DNA from 3 places in the Microbacterium sp. NPDC096154 genome. Region 2 is predicted to be linked to each of the others. Evidence: predicted binding sites of a transcription regulator. Region 2 holds the regulator's gene; each other region holds the start of a gene.
What was found. Region 2 encodes LexA, which represses DNA repair genes until DNA is damaged. Its sites were predicted from a motif close to TCGAACANNTGTTCGA; they were not measured.
Positions count from the first base shown of each region.

Region 1: the regulator LexA is predicted to act here: its motif matches at 1,054-1,069, upstream of ABTW64_RS08560 (Rv2578c family radical SAM protein).
Region 3: the regulator LexA is predicted to act here: its motif matches at 1,266-1,281, upstream of imuA' (DnaE2-dependent mutagenesis accessory factor ImuA').

Region 1 is NZ_JBEOSM010000005.1:66,704-74,603, forward strand. It holds gene ABTW64_RS08555 (hypothetical protein) at 1-772, opposite strand, end outside; gene ABTW64_RS08560 (Rv2578c family radical SAM protein) at 1,112-2,182, shown strand; gene ABTW64_RS08565 (EamA family transporter) at 2,355-3,398, shown strand; gene ABTW64_RS08570 (M15 family metallopeptidase) at 3,389-4,342, opposite strand; gene ABTW64_RS08575 (aldose 1-epimerase family protein) at 4,511-5,437, opposite strand; gene ABTW64_RS08580 (cytochrome P450) at 5,524-6,771, shown strand; gene ABTW64_RS08585 (DEAD/DEAH box helicase) at 6,832-7,900, opposite strand, start outside.
Region 2 is NZ_JBEOSM010000008.1:171,436-179,335, forward strand. It holds gene ABTW64_RS12380 (class I SAM-dependent methyltransferase) at 1-489, opposite strand, end outside; gene hflX (GTPase HflX) at 643-2,175, shown strand; gene ABTW64_RS12390 (alpha/beta hydrolase family protein) at 2,200-4,188, opposite strand; gene lexA (transcriptional repressor LexA) at 4,261-4,953, opposite strand; gene ABTW64_RS12400 (LysM peptidoglycan-binding domain-containing protein) at 5,224-5,610, shown strand; gene ABTW64_RS12405 (histidinol-phosphate transaminase) at 5,670-6,776, shown strand; gene hisB (imidazoleglycerol-phosphate dehydratase HisB) at 6,829-7,434, shown strand; gene hisH (imidazole glycerol phosphate synthase subunit HisH) at 7,431-7,900, shown strand, end outside.
Region 3 is NZ_JBEOSM010000006.1:59,272-67,171, reverse strand. It holds gene ABTW64_RS09880 (DNA polymerase Y family protein) at 1-473, opposite strand, end outside; gene imuA' (DnaE2-dependent mutagenesis accessory factor ImuA') at 470-1,153, opposite strand; gene ABTW64_RS09870 (SCO4848 family membrane protein) at 1,362-1,580, opposite strand; gene ABTW64_RS09865 (helix-turn-helix domain-containing protein) at 1,656-2,009, shown strand; gene ABTW64_RS09860 (hypothetical protein) at 2,043-2,348, opposite strand; gene ABTW64_RS09855 (hypothetical protein) at 2,387-3,286, opposite strand; gene ABTW64_RS09850 (phosphocholine cytidylyltransferase family protein) at 3,333-4,025, opposite strand; gene ABTW64_RS09845 (ATP-binding cassette domain-containing protein) at 4,224-5,723, shown strand; gene ABTW64_RS09840 (hypothetical protein) at 5,699-7,270, shown strand; gene ABTW64_RS09835 (DUF3039 domain-containing protein) at 7,332-7,598, shown strand; gene ABTW64_RS09830 (nicotinate phosphoribosyltransferase) at 7,606-7,900, opposite strand, start outside.

The DNA.
Region 1 (7,900 bases), on a different contig from region 2:
CGTCGATGTCGGTGATCGCGATGTCGGACCGAGGGGTGTACGGGGCGAGCGAGTTGAAGACGAACACGCCGCCAGAGGTGACCGAGTCCCAGAAGCCGCGGATCGCGTATCCGCGCACGGTCAGCCCCTGCACGCCCTCGCGGATGACCATGAAGCGCTCGGGGTAGTACGAGTTGTCGGTGTTGATCTGACCGCCGCCGCCGTCCACGACCACGTCTCGCGCGTCGGGACCGACGACGATCCCCGTCTCGCCGACGCCGCGCACGAGGTCGGCGTTGAGGAGCCGGATGTCCGGGCCGTTCAGGTAGAACATCGCCGCCGCCCCGTCGGTCGCCGAGCCGTCCGCCTGCAGGCGATGGCCGAGATCGATCGTCACCGGCGCCGTCACATGGAACATGGCGCCGCCCGTGTCCTCGTACGAGATCGCCGTCGAGAGCATCCGGTTGGTCGTGTAGTTCAGGGCACCGGTCAAGCCGCCGACGGGCACCGACGGATCGACGGTGATCGTCAGCTCCCCCGCGGGCAGGTTCAGCGCGTTGGACTCCTCGATCGCCGCACGCAGGGTGCACGTGCCCGCGGTCGTGCGGCACAGGCCGTCGCCGGGCGTGGCATCCTGCCCACCCCAGGCCGGCGAGTCGACGACAAGCGTGGTGGCGGCGTCGGCACGATCGGGCGACGACACCAGGGAGACGAGCACGCCCGCGGCGACGACCACGGCCACGGCGAGCACCGCGCCGATGCGGCGCGCGCCCCGTCGAGCGTGGTCTTCCATGGCGGCTCCCCGTGTGATCGGGGCGGCGCCCCGGTGGCGACGGGGATGCCGCGCGGGCACCGTCGCACGCGTCGGCGGAGTCAGGCACTCCCTCCCCGAACGCCTGATACCGAACAGCGTATATCGATATCCTCATATCTTTCTGCGCTGTGTGCTCCACAAGTACCGGCGGCGCCGTCTCAAGCGCATCGTCATCGCAACGCAGACCGACTGCAGGAGGCCCCGGCGCCGGCCGGCGTAGCCGCGTGGGCCGGCTCACAGGGCGCGGTGCGCGGCCCCCACCGAAGATTTCTTCGAGTGGCACTTGACATGCTCTCGTAGTTTTGTTCGACTGTTCTCATGCGGTGGCAGGGACAGCAGCTCGGCGTCGCGGACGAGGCCGCCCTGCCCGGGATGGAGCAGCTGGACGGGCTCGTGCGCACCGTGACGACGCCGGAGTTCGCGGGCATCACCTTCCACGAGGTCGCCGCGAAGTCGGCGCTCAACCACGTGCCCCGCTCGAGCAGCATGCCGTTCGACTGGACGATCAACCCCTACCGGGGATGCACGCATGCGTGTGTCTACTGCTTCGCCCGAGGCACGCACGAGTATCTGGACCTGGACGCCGGCCGCGACTTCGACTCGCAGATCGTGGTCAAGGTCAACGTCGAAGACGTGCTGCGGCGCGAGCTCGCGCGGGCCTCGTGGAAGCGCGAGCACGTGGCGCTCGGGACGAACACCGACCCGTACCAGCGGGCCGAAGGGCGCTACAGGCTCATGCCCGGCATCACGACCGCACTCGCGGAGTCGGGCACGCCGTTCTCGATCCTGACCAAGGGATCCCTGCTGCGGAGAGACCTGCCGCTGCTCACCCGCCTGCACGACCAGGTGCCCATCTCGCTCGCGTTCTCGATCGCGGTGTACGACGACGCGCTTCAGCAGGCGATCGAGCCGGGCACGCCGACCGCGCAGGCCCGGCTGGACACCGTTCGCGCGGCCGCTGACGCGGGCTTTCCCGTATCGGTGTTCCTGATGCCGATCCTGCCGCACCTCACCGATTCGTCCGAGGCGCTCGACGCCGCGCTGGAACGAGTGAAAGCCGCCGGAGCGGCACGCGTCGTGCACGGCGCCCTGCACCTGCGCCCCGGCGTGAAGCCGTGGTTCATGCGCTGGCTCGCGCGCGAGCATCCGGAGCTGCTGCCCGCGTACCGGGGACTGTATCCCGGGGCCTCCGTCAATGCGCCGCAGGCATATCGCACCCTGCTGGCTCAGCGCATCCGACCGCTCATACGCGCGCATGGGCTGGACGGCCGCGCCGACTCGGCCTGGCAGCGCGCCGCCCGACAGGCGCCCGCTCCCTCGCGCATCGTGACCACCACGCGGGGCCGAGCCGCCAGGGCCGCGCTCCCCGAGCCCGCGACGCTGTTCTGAGGTCGACTCCCTGCACGACTGCCCGGCATCTGGAGCCGCAGTAATCTGAAGCCACGCGCGACCCTTCCCCTCCCGCCGGGAGGCCCGAGCAGCGCGAGGAAGAGGAGCGATGCCGGGGTCACGCGGGGCAGGTGGTTCGAGCGCGGCCAGAGGCGGCGCCGAGAGCCGCGGGATGTCGAGCGCGGGGCTGGTCCTGGCCTTGGCCAGCTCGGGAACGTTCGCCCTGTCGGGCATGTTCGCCGCGTCGTTGTTCGAGGCGGGCTGGTCGGCGGGGGCCGTCACCACCCTGCGCGTCAGCCTGGCCGCCGCGGTGCTGCTCGTACCGGCGCTCGTGGCGCTGCGCGGCCGATGGCACATCCTGCGAGCGGCGCGCTGGCAGCTGCTCTCGTTCGGGGTGTTCGCGGTCGTGCTGGCACAGCTGGGCTACTTCATGGCGGCCCAGTTCATCCCGCCCGCCCTGGCACTGCTGATCGAGTACCTGGGCCCCGTGCTGCTGGTGCTGTGGACCTGGGCGCGCAGCCGGATCGCGCCTGCGGCGCTGACGCTGGTCGGCGTCGCCGTGGCCGTGCTGGGCCTGGCGCTCGTGTCAGGCGTCGGAGGCGCAGCGCTGCACCCGCTGGGCATCCTGTTCGGCCTCGTCGGCGCCGTCGGCAACGCCGTGTACTGGGCGTCCGCGGCGAGCGGCACGCACGGCCTGCCACCCGTGACGCTCGCCGGCCTCGGGCTCGGCGTGGGTGCCCTCATCCTCACGGTCGTCGCGGCCAGCGGGCTTGTGCCCTTCGCGATCGGCGGCGACGCCGCCACGCTCGCGGGCGTCGACGTGCCGGCATGGCTCGTCGTCGCGGGGGTCGTCCTCATCGCCACGGTCGCCGCCTATGTGCTGGGCATCGCGGGGGTACGCCGGCTCGGCGCCACGGTCGCGAGCTTCGCGGGCTACACCGAGACGCTGTTCGCGATCGCCTGGATGGCGCTGCTGCTGGGCATTCTGCCGACCGGATCGCAATGGCTCGGTGCGACCGCGATCATCGCGGGCGTGGTGCTCGTGAAGGTCGGCGAGGTGCGTGCCGCCCACCGCGGACCGACGCCGGACGAGCCGCCGCTGACGGTTCCCGAGCTGCCGGTGACGGATGCCGGCCGCGCACCGGATCAGCCCCTGTCGGATCAGTCCCTGTCGGATCAGTCCCTGTCGGATCAGTCCCTGTCAGATCAGTCGTAGTCGGGCGCGGGCGGGAGACCGAAGAAGTCCTCGAGTGTGTGGTGGCCGCCCTTGTGGTAGACCTCAGCGAGTTCGGGCCCGATGTAGCGCAGGTGCCACGGCTCGGGGTCGTAGCCCGTCGTCTCGGTGTGGCCGTGCTCGTAGCGGACGATCCATCCGAACCGCCAGGCGTTGTCGGCCAGCCACCGGCCCTGCGCGGTGTCGCCCAGCTGGTAGATCGTGCCGCAGCCGGCCGGGCCGCAGGCCACGACATCCGCGGCCAGCCCCAGCTGGTGCTCGCTGAATCCCGGCCGGGCCGACAGCGCGTCGGCGCCCTGCCGGCCGCGCGCGCCCACCTGTGCGTTGTAGGTCGACACCTGCGTCCCGTGGGAGCGGAACCCGCTGAACAGGGCGATCCGCCCCGCCTCCTCCGCCACGGCGGCGGCGAGCCGCTCGAACGAGTCGACGACTTCGGCACGCAGCCCGCCCTGCACGATGCTCGACGGCGGCACCCGGATCTCGGCGGGCCTGAAGTCGATGGGCTCCAGCGGGCGCTTCTTGTTGACGACCACCCACGGCAGCGCCGGGTCGTCGAGCGGAACGCACGGCGCGGCGCCCGCCAGGATCGCCTCGCGCAGCGCCGCGGCACCGCCGAAAGCCTCGAAGACGGCCGCGGGATCCTTGGCGGTCAGGGCCGCCCCCGTCTCGGTCGACTCGCACGTCGGATCGGCCGCGGGGACCTGCACGATCTTCGGAACCGGGATGATCGGCTCGGGCGTCGCTGCGGACTGCGGAGCCGCTTCGCGCACCACGGCGGCCGCCTCACCGCGCGAGACGAGCTGGCTGATGAGCGAGATCTCCGCCGTGAGCACCGCGCCTGCGGCCAGCGCGATCAGCGCGACCCGGCGCGTGCGCCGCAGGCGCACCGCCCGGCGTCGCACGGCGACGCGCTGCGCGAGGCTCATGTCCTCAGTCTGACCCACCTGCGCGGGCCGCAGGCCCCGGCGTGCCAGGCGCGTCGATGCTCCGGACATGGCTCCCCCCGCGCCGGGCTCGGGCCCCGGTGCGGGGCCAGTGTAGTGACGCGCCTCCGGCACGCGCGCGCGGCAGAAGAGCCCGTTCTCGGGGGCCCGTCAGGCCGAGTAGCTCACACCCCAGCGGGCGCTCCACGTCTCGCCCGGGGCCAGGCGGCGCACATCCTGCCCGGAGTTGAACGCGTCGGCCGGGGCCGTCATGGGCTCGATCGCGATGGCCGTGGGGTGCCCGGGGTAGGCGTCCGTGATGAACGCCTGGATGCAGGTCCAGTTCTCGTCCTGCCACATCGTCACGGCACGGCCGTCGGGTGCCGTCAGCGTGGTGCGCGCCAGCCCGTCGGCGTCGCGCGCGAGCGAGCCGAAGCCCGTATCGAGTTCGAGGTCGCCGACGCGCGCTCCCTCGCGCAGGTCGAACGCGCCCGAGACGGCCACCTCGGCGGTGGGCAGCAGCCGGTCATCGACCTCGAAGAGCGTGTCCGCCGGCAGGGTGAGCATGAGATCCTCGGTCGGCACGCCGTCGATGCAGAAGAACGGATGGGTGCCCAGCGCCACGGGGGCGTCCCCGTCACCCGCGTTCGCGACCTCGTGCGTCACCTCGACCCCGTCGTCGGTGAGTGTGTACGTCACGCTCGTGCGCAGCGTGTAGGGGTACCCGTGCTGCGGGAACACGGTCGCCGCCAGCGTGACGATCCCCTCGCTCGCATCGATCTCGTACGGCGCGTAGCGCAGCAGCCCATGGATGGCGTTGTGCCGATCCGGTTCGGTGATGTCGAGCTGGCGGACCGTGTCGCCGTCGGTCCAGCGGCCGTCGCGGATGCGGTTGGGCCACGGCGCCAGCACGATGCCGCTGCCGAACGGGGTGGGCGCCGCCTCGGGATAGCGCGTCACGATGTCGACACCGCCCACGCTCAGCCCGCGCAGGCCGGCGCCGACCTGCGCGATATGAGCCGTGACCTCGCCGTTCGCGCCGTCGCGGCGGAGGCGGATCTGGGTGCCCGTGGGATCGATGCGCGTCGCTGCGTTCACCCCTCGAGCCTACTTCGGCCGCCGCCCCGCGCGGGAGGCTTGTCAAGAGCCTGGCCAGGCGCGCGTGCGCATGATGGCGTGTGTTCATGACGCACGTCATGGCTTCGGCGACGACCGGCTCGTCCGGTATCCCCGTCCTTCCGGGGCTCGACGCGACCTGGCGCCTGGCGCGCGACGGCTACGCGTTCGGACAGCGCGGATTCCGCGAGGTCGGCAGTGACGCGTTTCGCACGCGCCTGCTCGCCCGTGACGTCATCGTCGCGCGTGGGGCCGAGGCCGCCCACGTGTTCAGCGCGCCGGATGCGTTCGCGCGGCGCGGCGCGATCCCGCGGTCGGTGCTGCATCTGCTGCAGGACGCAGGCAGCGTGCAGCAGCTCGAAGGGCCCGCGCACCGCGCGCGCAAGCAGCTCATGCTCGAGCTCGCGCAGGACGACCGCGCAGCGCTCGTCGCCGCCCTCCAAGAGGCATGGCCCCGGACGGTGGCGGAGCACGTCGGCCGTGAGGTGCCGGCACGCACGGTCGCCTCTCTCGCGCTCACGCGAGCGGCGCTGGTCTGGGCGGGCATCGCCGTGGACGGCGACCGTGAGCGACAGCTGTGCGGCGAGTTCGACGCCATGGTTTCGCGAGCCGCGGCTGTGGGGCCGCTCAACTGGCAGGCGCGCCTGCGGCGCCGCCGCACCGAGGCGTGGGCGCGCGACGTCGTGCGCACCCGCCGCGAGCAGGGCGACCGCGGCACGGTCTCCGGGCGCCTTGCGCACCATGGCGAGGAAGGCCGCCTGCTCGACGAGCGCACGGCCGCGGTCGAACTGCTCAACCTGCTCCGGCCGACGGTGGCCGTCGCCCGGTTCGTGACCTTCGCGCTGCACGCGCTGCACCGGCATCCGGAATGGGCGGAGCGCATCCGCCGGGCCGAGCGCAGCGCGGCGCGGTGGACCGCCGACGAGGTGCGGCGCTTCTATCCCTTCTTCCCGATGGTGGGCGGCATCGCCACCGCGCCGTTCGAGCTGGGTGGCGAGCAGCTGCAGCAGGGCCAGTGGCTGATGCTCGACCTGTACGGCACCGATCACTCCCCCGCGCTCTGGGAGCGTCCCGACGCATTCGACCCGGCGCGCTTTGCGAGCGCGTCGCCCACGGCGGTCGTGGCGCAGGGCGTCGGCGACCGCCTCGCCGCGCATCGCTGCCCGGGCGAGCTCGCGACGACCGATCTGCTGGTCGCCACGCTCGAGCTGCTCGCGCAGGGGCCGGGCCTCACGGTGCCGCCGCAGGATCTGCGCATCAGCCTGCGGCGCATCCCGGCCGAGCCGCAGGGCGGGATGAGGGTGATCTTCCGCTGAGACGACGGATGCCGCCCTCCCGAGGGAGAGCGGCATCCGGTCGTGCGGATCCGACGCGGATCAGGCGGTCAGCTCTGCGACCGTGGGGCCACCGGCCAGTTCGTCGAGGAGGTCGTCGCCGGGACGCACCTCGTCGAACGGCGCCTCGATCTCGGCGCGCTCCAGCATCTCGGTCATGCGGCGGCGGCGCTGGCGCGGGATGAGCGTCACGACGCGACCCTCGCGGCCCGCACGGCCCGTGCGGCCGGCGCGGTGCAGGTACGTCTTGTACTCGTCCGGCGCGTCGGCCTGGATCACCAGGTCGACGTCGTCGACGTGGATGCCGCGCGCGGCGACGTCGGTCGCCACGAGCACGCGGGCACGGCCCTTGGAGAAGCGCTCGATGTTGCGCGTGCGCTTAGCCTGGTTCAGGTCGCCGTGCAGCGAGATGGCGTCGACCCCCGCGTCGTCGAACTGCTCGGCAAGCATCTCTGCGTACGCACGCGTGCGGGTGAAGACCAGCGTCTTGCCCTCGCGCGCCACGAGCTGCTCGAGGATCTCGGGCTTCGAGCGGTGCTCCACCACGAGCACGCGGTGATCGATCGTGCCCGTCTCCTGCGTCTCGCCGGCGACCTCGTAGACCTCGGGGTTCACGAGGAACTCGTCGACCAGCGCGGCGACCTCGCGGTCGAGCGTGGCCGAGAACAGCAGCTTCTGGCCGCCCTCGCTCGTCTGACGCAGGATCTCCTGGACGGGCTCGAGGAAGCCGAGCTCGCACATGTGGTCGGCCTCGTCGAGCACCGAGATGGCGATCTGCGACAGGTCGAGCTTGCCCTGGCGGTGCAGGTCGCCGATGCGGCCGGGGGTGCCGATCACGATGTCGACGCCCTTCTTCAGCGCACCCACCTGGCGGGCCTGGGGCACGCCGCCGTAGATCTGCGTGGTGAAGAGGCCCACGCTGCGCGCGATGGGCTGAATGGTGCGGTCGATCTGCAGCGCGAGCTCGCGCGTCGGCGCCATGATCAGCGCGACCGGCGCGCGGCCGAACTCGCGCTTGACGCCGGCCTTCGAGCGCAGCACCTTCTCGACGAGCGGCGCGCCGAACGCGATGGTCTTGCCCGAACCCGTGCGGCCCCGGGCCAGCACGTCG
Region 2 (7,900 bases):
GCGCTTGACCACGAGATGCGCGTCGCTGCGCTCGGCGAGGCGCGGGATCCACGTCTCCATCAGCTCGTGCAGCACCGACTTGCCGACGCGGATGGGAGGGTTCGAGCGGATTGCGCGGAAGCTGAGGTGGTCGGGAACATCCGCGGGCAGCACGGCGTTGACATTGTCGAGGCCCAGGGACGCCGCGTTGCGGCGCACGAGGTCGAGCGCGCGCTCGTTCACGTCGACGGCCCAGACACGAGCGCGAGGTGACTGCATGGCCATGCTGAGCGCGATGGGTCCCCACCCGCATCCGAGGTCGAGGAAGTCGCCCCCGGCCGGGGGTTCCGGGGTGTTCGCGAGCAGCACCGACGTGCCCACGTCGAGGCGTTCGGGGCTGAAGACTCCGGCGGCCGTCGTGAGCTCCACGGTGCGTCCGACCAGGGGCACTCGGATGCGTCGCAGATTCTCGGCACTGGTGGGACTCGCAGAGAAGTAGTGGTCCACCATAGGGGGCCAGCGTACCGGAGGAGCCCGGCGCCGGGGAGGACAAGAGTCCTCGCACCGACAGGACGCGCGCGGCCATGGCCTCGCGAGACGCAGACGAATAAGCTGAAGAACTCGATGCGCGCGGTACAGCGCGCATCGCGATGAAAGGCATGGATGACTGACACCACGACACCCGAACCCACCGCTGTGAACGACGTCGACACGACCGTCGATCCGGTGGAGCGGGTGCTGTCCCGGGCCGAGGCGCGCACGGGAGCGAGGGTCTTCGGCGCCGCGCAGGCGCTGCAGGACGTGACCACCGCGTCCGACGGTTCGAGCGACGGCGAGCAGTGGGACCGCGAGGAGCGGGCCGCTCTGCGCCGTGTCTCGGGTCTCTCCACGGAGCTCGAGGATGTCACCGAGGTCGAGTACCGGCAGCTCCGGCTGGAGAACGTCGTGCTCGTCGGGGTGTACTCGCAGGGGTCGCTGGCCGATGCGGAGAACTCGCTGCGTGAGCTCGCGGCGCTGGCCGAGACCGCGGGCGCCGTCGTGCTCGACGGAGTGCTGCAGCGTCGCCCGCACCCGGACCCTGCGACCTACGTCGGCCGCGGCAAGGCCGACGAGCTCAAGGACATCGTCGCCGCTGTCGGCGCCGACACCGTGATCGCCGACACCGAGCTCGCCCCCAGCCAGCGGCGCGCGCTCGAGGACGTCGTGAAGGTGAAGGTCATCGACCGCACCACGGTGATCCTCGACATCTTCAGCCAGCACGCGAAGAGTCGCGAAGGCAAGGCGCAGGTCGAGCTCGCACAGCTCGAGTACCTGCTGCCGCGTCTGCGCGGATGGGGCGAGTCGATGAGCCGCCAGGCCGGCGGCCAGGTGGGCGCCGGCGGCGCCGGCATGGGCTCCCGCGGTCCCGGTGAGACGAAGATCGAGCTGGACCGCCGTCGCATCCGCACGCGGATGGCGCAGCTGCGCCGTCAGATCCGTGACTTCGCGCCGGCCCGCGAGGCGAAGCGGGGCGAGCGCAAGCGCAACACGATCCCGTCCGTGGCGATCGCCGGCTACACCAACGCCGGCAAGTCGAGCCTTCTGAACCGCCTGACGAGCGCCGGCGTGCTGGTCGAGAACGCGCTGTTCGCGACCCTGGATGCCACGGTGCGCCGGTCGGAGACGTCCGACGGTCGCGTCTACACGATCGCCGACACGGTCGGCTTCGTGCGGAACCTGCCGCACCAGCTGGTCGAGGCTTTCCGCTCCACGCTCGAGGAGGTGGCCGACGCCGACGTCATCCTGCACGTCGTGGATGCCCACCACCCCGATCCGGCCGGTCAGCTGCAGACCGTGCGCGACGTGATGGGGGATGTCGGAGCGCGCGACATCCACGAGATCGTCGTCTTCAACAAGTCGGATCTCGTGGACGACGATACGCGCCTCGTGCTGCGGGGTCTCGAGCCGAAGGCCGTCTTCGTGTCGTCCCGCTCGGGCGAGGGCATCGACGAGCTGCGTCGGACGATCGAGGCGGCGCTGCCCCTGCCGGAGGTCGAGATCCGCGCGCTCGTGCCCTACGACCGGGGTGAGCTCATCTCCGAGATCCACGAGCACGGGCACCTGCTCGAGCGCTCGCACGAGGAGGGCGGCACGCTCGTGCACGCCCACGTGTCGGAGCGCCTCGCGGCATCGCTCGAGCCGTACCGCGTCGCGTAGGCCTCGCCGACGCCGGGACCGACCTCAGTCGAGCACGAGGGGCGGGACGCCGGGGGTGTCGAAGCCGAGCACCGAGCCGAGGAAGGCGAGCTCGGCCTCGAACGCGCGCACGAGCGTGGACGCCTGGCGGAATCCGTGCGACTCGCCGTCGAACAGGATGTAGGCGTGCGGCACCCCGTTGCGCGCAAGCGCGTCACGCAGCGCCTCCGACTGCGACGGCGGCACAACGGGGTCCTCCGAGCCCTGCAGGATGAGCAGCGGAGTGCGCAGGGTCTCGGGGCGCGACAGCGGCGAGCGGCTGACGTAGAGCGGCTCGGCCTGCGGCAGGGGGCCCACGAGACCGTCGAGATACCGTGCTTCGAAGTCGTGCGTGTCCTCGGCGAGGCGGCGCAGGTCGGCGACGCCGTAGCGGCTGATGCCGGCCGCGAACACATCCGTGTCGGCGACGGCGCACAGCACCGTCCAGCCGCCCGCGGAGCCGCCCTTGATCGCGATGCGTCCCGGGTCGGCCAGCCCGCTCGCGGCGAGCCCTCGCGCCGCAGCCGCGGTGTCGGCGACGTCCACGATGCCCCAACGGCCGCGGAGGCGGTCTCGGTATTCCCGGCCGTAGCCTGTGGAGCCGCCGTAGTTGACGTCGAGCACGCCGATGCCGCGGCTCGTGAAGTAGGCGACGGCGAGCGACAGCTCGCCGGACGCGTGAGCGGTCGGCCCCCCGTGCACGAGCACCAGGTAGGGAGGCAGCTCACCCTCGGGGCCGGTGGCCTCCGGGTTCGTCGGCGGGTATGCGAACGCGTGCACGTCGCCGTAGGGGCCAGCGAACGTGAGGGACTGCGACCGCGGCAGCCACTCGGCGGGGAGCGATGCCACGCCGCCGCGCACGGCCTCGATCGTGCGGGCGTCGACGTCGAGCAGCCAGAGCCCACCGGGCACCTGGGTGCCGGCCCCCGTGAGCAGCACGCGCGCACCCCGTGCGTCCCGCACCAGGACCCCACCTGACAGGGGCGTCTCGAGGGCATCGACGGCGCCGCAGGTGGGGTCGAGCAGCACGAGGTCGTCGCTTCCCTGGGTGCGCACGGCCAGGACCCGCCCGTCGTCGAGCGGCGCGTACCAGCGGGCGCCGAGGTTCCACAACGGGCCCCCGGTGTCCGCATCGGCGGGAGCGAGCGCCTCGGGTCCTGTCGCGGTGAGGCCCTCGAAGCGAACCCAGCACAGGTTCCAGCGCCCGTCGCCCGGACCGCCCGGCAGGTCGGCCGTGAACATGAGCTCGTCGTCGCCCGTCCACTCGGGTTGCAGCGCGGACACCGGGCCTTCCGCCGTGCGTCCGCCGGCGACCACGACATGCTCGGCCACCCTGCCGTCCGCGCCGATGCGTCCCACGTGCAGCTCGGAGGCGTCCCACGGCATGTCGGGGTGGTTCCAGGCGATCCATGCCAGCCGGTCGCCGCGCGGCGTGGGATAGGCCACGAAGTCCGAGCCCCCAACGACCGTCAGGATGGCTGGCGCGTCGGCTGCGGCCGACCCGTCGAGGGGAATCGTCACGATGTCCCGCGTGGGCACCCGCTCTTCGCCGTGCGTCTCGCGCACCGCCCACAGGACGCCTGAGCCGTCGGCCCCGGCTGCCCACGTGAGGTCACCGAAGCTCATGCCCTGGCCGCCGGGCGTGAGGGGCTCCGGCTGCGTGCCGGGCGACATCCGGTACACGCGCTGATCGGACGCCTCGACGAAGAGCAGCACGCCGTCGTCGGTGACGGTCCACGCCCCGCCGCCGTACTCGTGCACGCGGGAACGGGCGCTCCAGGGCGCCACGAGCACGGTCTCGACCGCTGCGCCGACGCGCCGCATGACCGCCGTGCGGCCCTTCTCGGCGGGTACGCTCTCGCCCCACCAGATCTCGGCCGCGCCCGCGTCGCCGTCGACGAAACGCGCGCCGTCGAGCCGGGGAGAGCCGCCGGCGATGTCGGACGCCGAGATCGGAGAGGGCCAGGAACCGTACGGGAGCGTCGTATGCGGCATGGCCCCACGCTAGCGGGCGTCGCCGACGCCGACGGCAGCCGGCGACGCGAGGTCGACGGCCCGGAGGGGCGATCAGACGGCGCGCATCACCGCGACGATCTTGCCGAGCACGACCGCCTCGTCGCCCAGGATCGGCTCGAAGGCCGAGTTGCGGGGCAGGAGCCACGTGTGTCCGTCGCGCTGACGGAACACCTTCACGGTCGCCTCGCCGTCGAGCATGGCGGCGACGATGTCGCCGTTGTCTGCGGTGTTCTGCACGCGCACCACGACCCAGTCGCCGTCGCAGATGGCCGCGTCGATCATCGAGTCGCCGCTGACCTTGAGCATGAACAGCTCGCCCTTGCCCACGAGCTGCCGGGGGAGGGGGAAGATCTCCTCCACCTGCTGGTCGGCAGTGATCGGCACGCCGGCGGCGATGCGGCCCACGAGCGGCACCATGGCGGCGTCGCCGACCGAGGGCACGCCCGCATCCAGGTTCTCGGCGGACTGGCCGGGGAGATCGATCAGCACCTCCATCGCACGGGTCTTGCCCGGGTCGCGCCGGAGGTAGCCGCTCAGCTCGAGCTGGCCCAGCTGGTGCGTGACGCTCGAGAGCGACTTCAGCCCCACCGCGTCGCCGATCTCGCGCATGGTCGGCGGGTAGCCCTTCGACTGGATCGAGCGCTGGATGACCTCGAGGATCGCCAGCTGCTTGTCGCTGAGGTTCTTGCGACGCCGCGTGCGGCGCTTCTCGTCGAGTTCGGCGGGCGTCTCCGCGGCGCTCATCTGACCGGCTCCTTCTCCTCCGACCCGTGAATGTCGGTGGCCCGTGGTGGGGTGCTGTCTGTCGTCGAACAGTCATCGAAACCGTATCCGAACCGCGGAGACATTCGGAAGATTCGTTCGAGCGTGTCGGGTGCGCAGGCCGCATTCGGTTCGAACAAGACGTTGACAGATTCGAACATTCGAAGATAGATTCGGAACAGAGCTTCGCATCCGGTCCTCCCGGCCGAGGTGCCGGATGCGAAGCCTCTCCGACTGAAGAAGGAGCCACCGATGAGCACCGTCAGCATCACCGCCTATGAGGTCACGGCCCCCGCCGCGCGCGTTGCGGCGCCGGCCACCCGCCTGCGTCTGACGCGTCGCGGACGTCGTGTGCTGGCTGCCCTCGCGGCGGCGCCCGTCGCAGCCGGGCTCGCGCTCGCGGTGATCAGCGGCGGCAACGCACTCGCCTCGCGCGAAGAGGGCGCGCCGGCCGGCACCTTCGACGTCGTCACGGTCATGCCCGGTGACTCTCTGTGGTCCATCGCGCAGGAGGTCGCACCGGCGGCCGACCCCCGTGACGTGGTCGACGCCATCATCGCGCTGAACCAGCTGCCCGGCTCGGTGGTCGCGGCGGGCGAGCGCCTGTCGATCCCGGTCGAGTACGCGGCCGCCGGCTGATCTCGCCCCGGGTCCCGCCGCGGACCCGCGCCGGCTGGTGGCCCGCAGGCGGCTCTAGCATGGAACGCGTGACCGCGACTCTCGACGACCTGCCCATCCGCGACGATCTGCGGGGGCAGAAGCCCTATGGCGCCCCCCAGGCTCCGCTCCCGGTGGCCCTCAACGTCAACGAGAACACGCACCCCGTGCCCGCTGAGGTGGCCGACGACATCGCCGACGCAGTGGCGCAGGCTCTGCGCGGTGTCAATCGCTACCCCGACCGGGAGTTCAGCGAGCTGCGCGAGGGGTTCGCCCAATACCTGGGGCACGGTGTCGACCCGTCGCAGATCTGGGCCGGCAACGGCTCGAACGAGGTTCTGCAGCACGTGCTCCAGGCCTTCGCCGGGCCGGGCCGCACGGCCTTCGGGTTCGAGCCGACGTACTCGATGTACCGGCTGCTGAGCCGGGGGGTCGGCTCGGAATGGCTGGCGGGCACGCGCGGCCACGACTACACGATCTCGCCCGAGGATGCCGCGCGACAGGTCGCGGATGCGCGGCCGGACGTCGTGTTCCTCTGCGCGCCGAACAATCCCACCGGCACACCGCTGTCTCTCGACGTGGTCGAGGCGGTCTACGACGCGACCGACGGCATCGTCGTGGTCGACGAGGCGTACCAGGAGTTCGCGCCGCACGATTCGCCCTCGGCCCTCACGCTGCTGGGCGGTCGCCCGCGCCTGGCGGTGTCGCGGACCATGAGCAAGGCCTTCGCCTTCGCCGGCGCGCGTGTGGGCTACCTCGCGGCGGATCCCGCACTGATCGACGCGCTGCGCCTCGTGCGGCTGCCGTACCACCTCAGTGCGCTGACGCAGGCCGCAGCCAGCGCCGCCCTGCGCCACACCGACACCATGCTGCGCATGGTCGACGAGATCATCGTGCAGCGCGACCGGATGGGCGCCACGCTCGAGGCGCTCGGCTACCAGGCTCACGAGTCGTGGACCAACTTCATCCTGTTCGGGGGCGTGGCCGACCCGTCCGCCACGTGGCAGGCGCTCTACGACCGGGGTGTTCTGATCCGCGACATCGGGATCCCGGGGCACCTGCGTGTGAGCGCGGGCACCGAGGACGAGACGACGGCGTTCCTCGAGGCGCTCGCGGACCTCGGCGACGCCGACCGCGGCACGCGCTGAGACGCCCTCCCAGCGGCCCGGCCGGAGGCGCGGCGCGACTAGACTCGCGAGCATGACGAACGCTCGAATCGCCCGCCGCACCCGCTCCACCAGCGAGTCGACCGTCGAGCTCGAGCTGAATCTCGACGGCACCGGCAAGAGCGAGATCTCGACGAGCGTGCCGTTCTTCGATCACATGCTGACCGCCTTCGCTAAGCACTCGCTGACCGACCTCACCGTCACCGCCACCGGCGACACGCACATCGACGCCCACCACACGGTGGAGGACATCTCCATCGTGCTCGGCCAGGCCATCCGCGAGGCGCTCGGAGAAAAGAGCGGCATCTCCCGCTACGGCGATGCCCTTGTGCCCTTGGACGAGGCTCTCGCGCAGGCGGTCGTGGACATCTCGGGGCGCCCGTACCTGGTGCACGAGGGGGAGCCCGCAGGCTTCGAGCACCACCTGATCGGCGGTCACTTCACGGGGGCGCTCGTGCGTCACACGTTCGAGGCGATCGCGTTCAACGCGGGACTGACGGTGCACGTGCGCGTCGTGTCGGGGCGCGACCCCCACCACATCGCAGAGGCCGAGTACAAGGCCTTCGCCCGCGCGTTCCGGCAGGCCAAGGCGCTCGACCCCCTGGTCGAGGGCGTGCCGTCGACGAAGGGCGCGCTGTGAGCGCCGCGGCCGCCCAGGAGACGCACGCGACGAGCGGGTCGCGTCGGCCTGTCATCGCCGTGCTCGACTACGGCTCGGGCAACATCCACTCCGCCGTCAAGGCGCTGCAGGCGGCCGGTGGTGACGTGCACCTCACGCGCGACCGGGGCCTCATCCGCGAGGCCGATGGCCTCGTCGTCCCCGGCGTGGGGGCGTTTCAGGCCGTGATGGAGCAGCTGCGCTCGGTGCGCGGCGGCGAGGTCATCGAGCGTCGCCTCGCGGGGGGCCGGCCGGTGCTGGGCATCTGCGTGGGGATGCAGGTCATGTTCGAGCACGGCATCGAACGCGGTGTCGACACGGAGGGCCTCGGGGAGTGGCCGGGCGTCGTGGAGGAGCTCAAAGCGCCGATCGTGCCGCACATGGGCTGGAACACGGTCGAGGCGGGCGAGGGGTCGCGCCTGTTCCGGGGTCTCGAGGACGAGCGCTT
Region 3 (7,900 bases), on a different contig from region 2:
ATGCCGCAGGCGGCCAGCTCGTCGAGCAGTGCGTTCGCTGCCTGCTCCTCGCCGCCGTAGTAGCGCGCGGGACCGCGGGCACGCACGGCGCACAGGCCGGGCCGCAGGGGCTGCACGCCCGGCGTGAGCTGCTCGATGCGCGACAGGATCGGATGGAACGCGCGCTCGTCGCGCCCCGGATCGGCCGGTACCAGCCGCAGCCGGGGGCACGCGCCCTGGGCGTCGCGCCGACGCTGACCGCGGCGCACGCCTTCGCGGCGCGCGGAAGCCGAGCAGGCGACGACCCGATTCGCGTGCATGATCGCCACCGGAGCGTCGGCCGACCCGTCCGCTGCATCGCCGTCGCTCGCACGCAGCGCGGCCCGTGCCTCGTTGTGCAGCAACGCGGTGATCGGCCAGTCGGGCAGCCAGAGGACGATGACTCTGGTCGGGGGAACATGGCTCGGAGAGACCCGATCGGGAGGCAGGATCATCCCGCCACCGCCCCGAGCCGATCGAGACGTCCCACTGGGCGCCAGGTGGGGCGTTGCGTGGCGGTATCGGTTGCGACCGCCGGGGCGCCGAGGGGACCGGGCAGCTGCACCCGCACCGAGCGAGGCACAGGGAAACGGCGGCCGATCGCCGAGACGGTCACCTCGCGCGCGGCCAGCAGGCCGTGTCCCTGGCCGAGACCGCTCCATGCGGGGTCGTGGAGGCGCAGCGTCGCCTCGGCCTGAGGCCACGCGCCCTGCACGAGCAGCACCCCGCCGCGGTCGCGCAGCTTGGCTCCGATGCGGGCGGTGTCGCCGTCGCGTGCCGCCCGAGGAGGGCGCACGGCGACGACGGGGAACACCTCGGCGACCGCCGAGGTGACGGGGAGCCAGCGGTCACCGGGCTCGGGAACGAGAGCGAAGCGCTCCAGATCGACGCCGTAGCTCTCGGCGGCCTCCGCGGCCAGCTCAGGCATCCCGATGGCCGCGCACCAGGATCCCGCACGCGACGGGGCCGACAGCAGGGCCAGCAGCAGGCTTGTGGCCGTGTCGAGGCTGTAGACCGCTCCGGGGCGCAGCCCGCCCTCCGGGAACAGAGGGGCGAGCGCGGGGTGCACGGGCATCGCGTCGACCTGTGCGCTGCGGCGCTGCATGCGAGTGATCTGCGTACGCAGGCGCTGCACCTCTGCCAGCGTGTGAGTCGCCGGCGTCCGCGTCTCCGGTGCGCCGGCTTCGGAAGCCCTGGCCCCCCAGCGGGAGGCGGTCTCGTGAAGTGCCATCCCCATCCCTCAAGAGTAGAACTGATGTTCGAAGAAGTCGATCTGGCTTCGAACGCTAGTTCGTACATCCGACATCCTGGATTCGGATGCCCGATGGGTGGGTCGGGGCGGGTCAGGCGCGTGTGAGTGCGGCGATGCCTGTGGCTGCCGATGCGACCGCGAGCAGCAGCGCGATGCCGATCAGCACGGCATGCACCGTGAGGAAGCGCGTCCGCCGACCGGTCTCATCGCGGGCGCGGGGATCTTGGGCTACGCGTCGGTAGAACGCGGGCCACACAAGTGTGTTGAAGACGGCGTTCGCGAGCAGCAGTGCGGTAAGGAGGATCGTCACTCATCGAGCCTATGACGCGCGGGTGGGCAGATGTGCCCTAACTGGTATAACGACATATCACGCACGATGAACGGCATGACAGAACCGACCTCTCCGGTGCGCCTGGTCGATCCGCATTCTCCCGCCGCTGCCAAGGTCGGTGAGCGCATCGGCGAACTGCGACGCAAAGCGTGCCTGAGCCGCCCCACGCTCGCCGACTGCGCGGACCTCGACGTGCGCCACCTGCAGCGAATCGAACGGGGACATGGCAACCCCACGCTGCTGAGTCTCATGCAGATCGCGGTCGCGCTGGAGGTGCCCCTGTCGTACCTCGTCGAGGATCTGGTGCCGGAGGACATGCCCGCCACTCGTCGGCCCTACGGTCACAGCACCCGCGACACCCAGACCCGTCGCCGCTACTTCGCCGGCAACGGAGCCCTCGAGTACTGATCGGCCGGCCCCACGGCTGGGGATGCGGTCGGATCAGACCACGAAGGCCCACGCCCACTCCCGGTCGTCGCCCGGGCGGAACCACGTGACGGTGATCGTCGTGTCATCCAGATCGCACGCACACAGGCACAGCTCGCGGGATTCTCCGGCTCGCATGTGACCCCACGGCTCGGCCTCGACGAAGAGCGGGCCATCGGCGATGTGCACGCGCACGTACTCCGCCGATTCGGCGCCCGCGTTGACGAGCAGGGGATGGGCGGCGTCGTCGCGACCCACATGCCACGGAACGCGGTATGCGAGAGGGGCAGGCGGTTCGGTGTGGTGGAGGGCTCGCAGCATGGGGCGAAGCTACGAGGGGGCGGGGACCCCGGAAGCCTTCAGGAGTGGTCGGGCGGCGAATCTGTGGAGGAATCGAGGGACTTGCGCGCTGGGGACGAGCGGCGGGGGATCCCTCTGCCCACGACCGACCCGATCCTCTTCACGCCGCGCAGCGCGCTGTGCTCGAGCCGCTCGGCGCCCGGCAGCGGCTCGAGCTCGGCGGGCAGTGCGGCCGGAGCGCCGCCGAAGGCCTTGCGCGAGGCGGCCAGGACACGTCGGCCCAAGATGTGGTTTCCTGCGCCGCCGATCGCCGCCCCCACGCCGAACGGCATCGCCTTGCCGATCACCGACGCGCCGCCGCGCCGGGCGAAGTGATGGATGAACGATGTCTTGAGGCGGTCGAGCAGCGGACCCACCGTGGCGCGGGGCAGCGTCTTGGTGACGAGCTCTCCCCAGTAGGCGGAGCGCGTGCCCGCCCCCGCCGCCTGACCGGCGAGCTGCCGCACGAGGTTCACGCCCTCGTCGCCCAGCATCAGCGTCAGCACGAGAGCACGCGCCCGGTCGGGCGATTCGATCGCGATGCCGTGCACCTCTGCGAGCGACTGGGCGAACAGCGCCGTCGCCTCGAGGAAGCCCACGGTCTCCGCGCCGGCCAGGCCCAGGGTCACGGCCGTGCCGACGCCCGGCACGACGGCCGTCGCGCCGACGGCGGCACCGCCGGTCGTCACGGCCGCCAGATACCGTCTCTCCAGGATGCGGACGATCTCATCCGCGGTCGCCTCAGGGTGTCGCAGCCGAATGGAGCGGATGTGCGCGACCACGGCAGGGCGCTGCACCCGGATGACGCGGTCGAGCACGCGCACCAGAAAAGGGTGCTCCTCGTGTCCCGCGGGCGGGAGGCCGCCCTTCCAGGGGGCGTCGGCGGGCAGCGAATGGATCTTGTGGACCTTGGCTGACACGCGGCGATCCTAGGGCGTCGGTGTGAAAGGAGGCCGAGGGCCCGCGTCAGACGTATTCGTTGGCGTGGACGAGGTCGTCGGCCGTGTCGACCTCGACCGCATACAGGTCGGAGATGTCCATGGGCCGCAGCTTCACGCCATCGTGCTGGATGGCCAGCTCGAGGCCTCGCTCGAAGTAGTCCTGGTCATCGACGCGTGCGAGGTGACGCATGAACGCCGGCTTGTCGGCGCGCGAGATGTAGTTGATGCCGACAGCCTCGCCGATGCCGCCCACGACTGTCTTCGACAGCTCGGCGATGTGTCCCTCGGCGTCGATCGTGTACTTGACCTCTTCGTCGCTGACCTTGGCGGTGTTCACGGTCACGAACGAGCGGTCCGCCTCGATGAGCGAGATGGCTCGGCCCAGCACGCGCGGGTCGAAGACCACGTCGCCGTTCATCCAGAGCACGCCCTTCTTGCCCGTGGCCTGGAGCGCGCGCAGGAGGCTCTTCGACGTGTTGGTCTGGTCGTACCGCTCGTTGTGCACGTAGGTGGCGTCGGGGAACGCGTCGATGATCGTCTCGGCACGGTAGCCCACGACGGTGGTGATGCGGGCATCCGGACCGAAGGCCGCGTGGATGTTGTCACGCTGCTGCTGCATGATCGACCGGCCGTCGTTGAGCTCGGTCAGAGGCTTGGGCAGCGCGCGACCCAGCCGCGAGCCCATGCCCGCGGCAAGGATGACGATGCGGAAAGACATGTGTTGCGCTCCCTGAAGTGCTGTGTTCGCGATCGGTTCACCGATCGGTCACCCCGATGTGCCTCCCCATGCTAGCGATGGATGCCTGGGAACGGGCAGAGATGCCGTCTGACCGGCGATTCTTGTCGTGCGTCACGGATCGGGCACATCCCGGGCGCGGCCGCCTGCAGCGTCGGAACCGGTTGCTACGGTGAAGCGGTGACCTCCTCGCCACTGGATGACGCCGCCCCGCCGACTTCGCGGGAGGGGACCGTCGCCGCGCCCGAAGGAGCGTCTCAGAAGAAGCGTCCCGCCGAGCGGCCGAAGAGCAAGCGCCCGGCCACCAAGCGCCCTGCTCCGAAGAACCCCGCGCCCAAGGAGTCGATCGCCTCGGACGAGGCGGCGAAGGAGGGTCCCGCCCGCAAGCCCGCCGCGCCGCGCAAGCCCGCCGTGCCGCGCAAATCGGCGGCGAAGGGCAAGTCGGAGGCGAAGGGCTCCGTGACATCGGGGGCGAGGCCCCGCAGCGGAACCAAGACCTCGGCCGCGCGCAACGCCTCCGGCAGGACGGCCGTGCCGCAGCCCGCCCCGGCCGGTGGGTCTCGCGTGGACGCGTCGGCCGCCGACGCGTCCACGGTCGGCCCGGTGCCGGTGGAAGCCGAACCGGCCCGGCGAGAAGAGGCGGTCATCGAGGACGCCCCCGTCACGGCGGCCCCGGTCGAGGAGGCGCCTGTCGAGGAGGCGCCGGTCGAGGCGGCCGCGGTCGAGGACGTCCCGGCAGCGGAACCCGCGTCAGCGGCAGCGTCCGCAGCCGAGGTCGGCGTCGAGGAGGCGCCTGCGTCCTCAGATGCTGTCTCTCCAGGCGCTGTCTCTCCAGGCGCCGTCGCCCCAGACGCCGTGTCCGGGGAGGAGCCGGAGGTCGCCGCCGCGCCGGCGGCCCCCGTGAGCCCGCGGCCCGACCCGGTTCCCGCGCTGGTGCTGCACGGCGTCTCCCGCGCGTACGGCGGCACGACCGCGGTGGCGGGCATCGACCTGACCGTGCCCGCCGGATCGTTCTACGGACTCGTGGGCCCCAATGGCGCCGGCAAGACCACCACGATGTCGATGATCGCCGGGCTCCTGCGGCCCGACCGGGGCGAGATCACGGTCGCTGGCGTCGACCTGGCCGCCGATCCGCGCGCGGCGAAGGCGCTGATGGGCGTGCTGCCCGACCGGCTGCGCACCTTCGACCGTCTCACGGGGCGACAGCTGCTCTACTACTTCGGCGTGCTGCGGGGGCTGAAACCCGACGTCGTGGCACAGCGCACGGCCGACCTCGCCCGGGCGTTCGACCTGACCGAGGCGCTCGGCCGCGTCGTGTCCGACTACTCCGCCGGCATGACGAAGAAGGTCATGCTCGCGGGGGCCATGATCCACTCGCCGCGCCTGCTCGTGCTCGACGAGCCGTTCGAAGCGGTCGATCCGGTGTCGTCGGCGAACATCCTCGACATCCTCAGCGCGTATGTCGCACACGGGGGCACGGTGCTGCTGTCGAGCCATGGCATGGACCTGATCGAGCGCGTGTGCACGCGAGTGGCCGTGATCGTCGCCGGCCAGGTGCTCGCCGAGGGCACCGTCGAGGAGGTGCGCGGCGAGCTCACGCTCGAGCAGCGCTTCGTCGAGCTGTCGGGCGAGGTCAGCAGCATGGAGGGCCTCGAGTGGCTGCATACATTCTCCGACTGAGGTTCGATCTGCTGGTCGGTGCGCTGCGGGGCACCGCGTCGCACGCGATCTCGCGCGCGGCGGGGCTGCTGGTTCTGGGTGCGATCGCGGCACTGGCCTGCGCGGGCACGCTCACGCTGGTCGAGACGCCGGCACCCGTCGCGTTCGCGCTCCTGGTCTTGGCCGGGTCGGCCGTCACCTTGACGTTCGCCGCGGGACCCGTGGTCGCGGGGGCGGTCGACCCCCTGGATCCCCGGCGCTTCGGCGTGCTCGGGATGCAGCCCAGCCCCCTCGCGTGGATTCTCGCCGGGGCGGGCTTCATCAGCGTGCCGGCGATCGCCGTGCTCGCCTTCGACATCTCCGCAGCGATCGTGTGGGCCGCGCACGGCGTGCCCGCGATCGTGAGCGTGCTCGCCGCCGTCCTGCATGCGGCCACGTGCGTGCTGCTCGCGCGCCTGAGCATGGCGTTCGGCTCGGCCGTGCTGCGCACGCGCCGCACGCGCGAGCTCTCGGGGCTGTTCGTGCTCGGCATCCTCGTGGTGCTGGTGCCGGTCATCGTCTTCCTGTCGTCGCTCGAGTGGCGCGGACGCGTGCCGAGCGCGCTCGCCACGGCGGCCGAGGTGCTCGCTGTCACGCCTCTCGGAGCCGCCGCCGCCTTCCCAGGCGCCCTGGCTCTGGACGACGGACGCGCCGCATGGTTCGCAGCGCTCGTCGCGGTCGGCACGCTGGCGCTCGCCGCGTTCGGGTGGCGTCGCGTCGTGGAGCGCGCGCTGACGACGATCGACAACCCCGCCGAGGCGCGGGGCCGAGGCGGCCTCGGCTGGTTCGCACTCGTGCCGGGCACGCCCGGGGGAGCGATCGCGGCGCGGGGGCTCGTGTACTGGCTGCGCGACAGTCGATACCTCGTCAACATCGCCATCATCCCGATCGCCGGCCTCCTGCCCGCCGTGCCGCTGCTCATCGCGGGCGTGCCGGCGCCCGTCGTGGCGCTCGTGCCGGTGCCCATCATGGCGCTGTTCTTCGGATGGCTGCCGCACAACGACGTGGCATACGACTCGAGCGCCGTGTGGATGCACATCGCGAGCGGGGTGCGCGGACTGGCGGACCGGGTCGGGCGCCTCGTGCCCGTGACCGTGATCGCCGTGCCTGTGCTGGCCATTGCGATCCCGATCGCGACCGCCGTGTACGGCCGCTGGGCCGTGCTGCCGGCGATCGCGGGTGTGGCCGCGTGCCTGTTCCTCACAGGCCTGGGCCTGTCGAGCATCGCGTCGGTGCTCGCCCCCTACGCGGTGTCGCGCCCCGGCGACAGCCCGTTCCAGCAGCCCCAGCGATCCGACTCGACCGGCGTCGCCGCCCAGGCGGTGGTGATGATCGGCGCGATCGCCCTCAGCGCGCCGGCCCTCTGGCTGGGATGGTCGACCGTGACCGAAGGGGTCGAGCACGCCGTGACGACGATGTGGACGGGGCTCGGCATCGGGATCGGCGTGCTGCTGGCGTGCGTGGCGATCGGGTCGTGGCTCTTCGAGCGTCGCCAAGACCGGACCATGGCCTTCGCGAGCACGACCTGACCCGCCTTCCGTCTCCCGTGCGCCCCTGCCGTCCCCCTCGTGCGCGGCTAGACTCGGGCGCATGAGCACCCCCCTCGACACCCCTGGAGACGGCGGCACCGCGCTGCTCGACCGCGAGCTCGAGAAGCTCCTCGAAGAGGAGAACATCGAACCGGGCGACCACGAGCGCTTCTCGCACTACGTCAAGAAGGAGAAGATCCTCGAGTCGGCGCTCACCGGCAAGCCCGTGCGCGCGCTGTGCGGCAAGAAGTGGACGCCGGGCCGTGATCCCGAGAAATTCCCGGTGTGCCCCACCTGCAAGGAGATCTACGAGTCGCTGAACTCGTGACCCGGGCTCACGCGTCGGCGGCGTCGCGGTAGACGGTCGGGATCGCCGGGTCCGAGCGGCTGAGAGCAAGCGCCCGGAGCGGCAGCTCCTCGCGCACGCGGAGGTGGTGCTCGCGCGCGGCAGCGACGCCTCGGGTTCCCTCATAATCCGCAACCGGCTCGCCCCCGATGACGAGCGGCACCTGCAGCGGTCGCGCGTCCGGGTGCTGCGAGGGGTCGGCGAGCGACTCGAACCCGTCTGAGACGACGACCAGCTCCTGCGTGGCGACGCCGTTCTCGAGGCTGCGGAACGCGGTCTTGCGC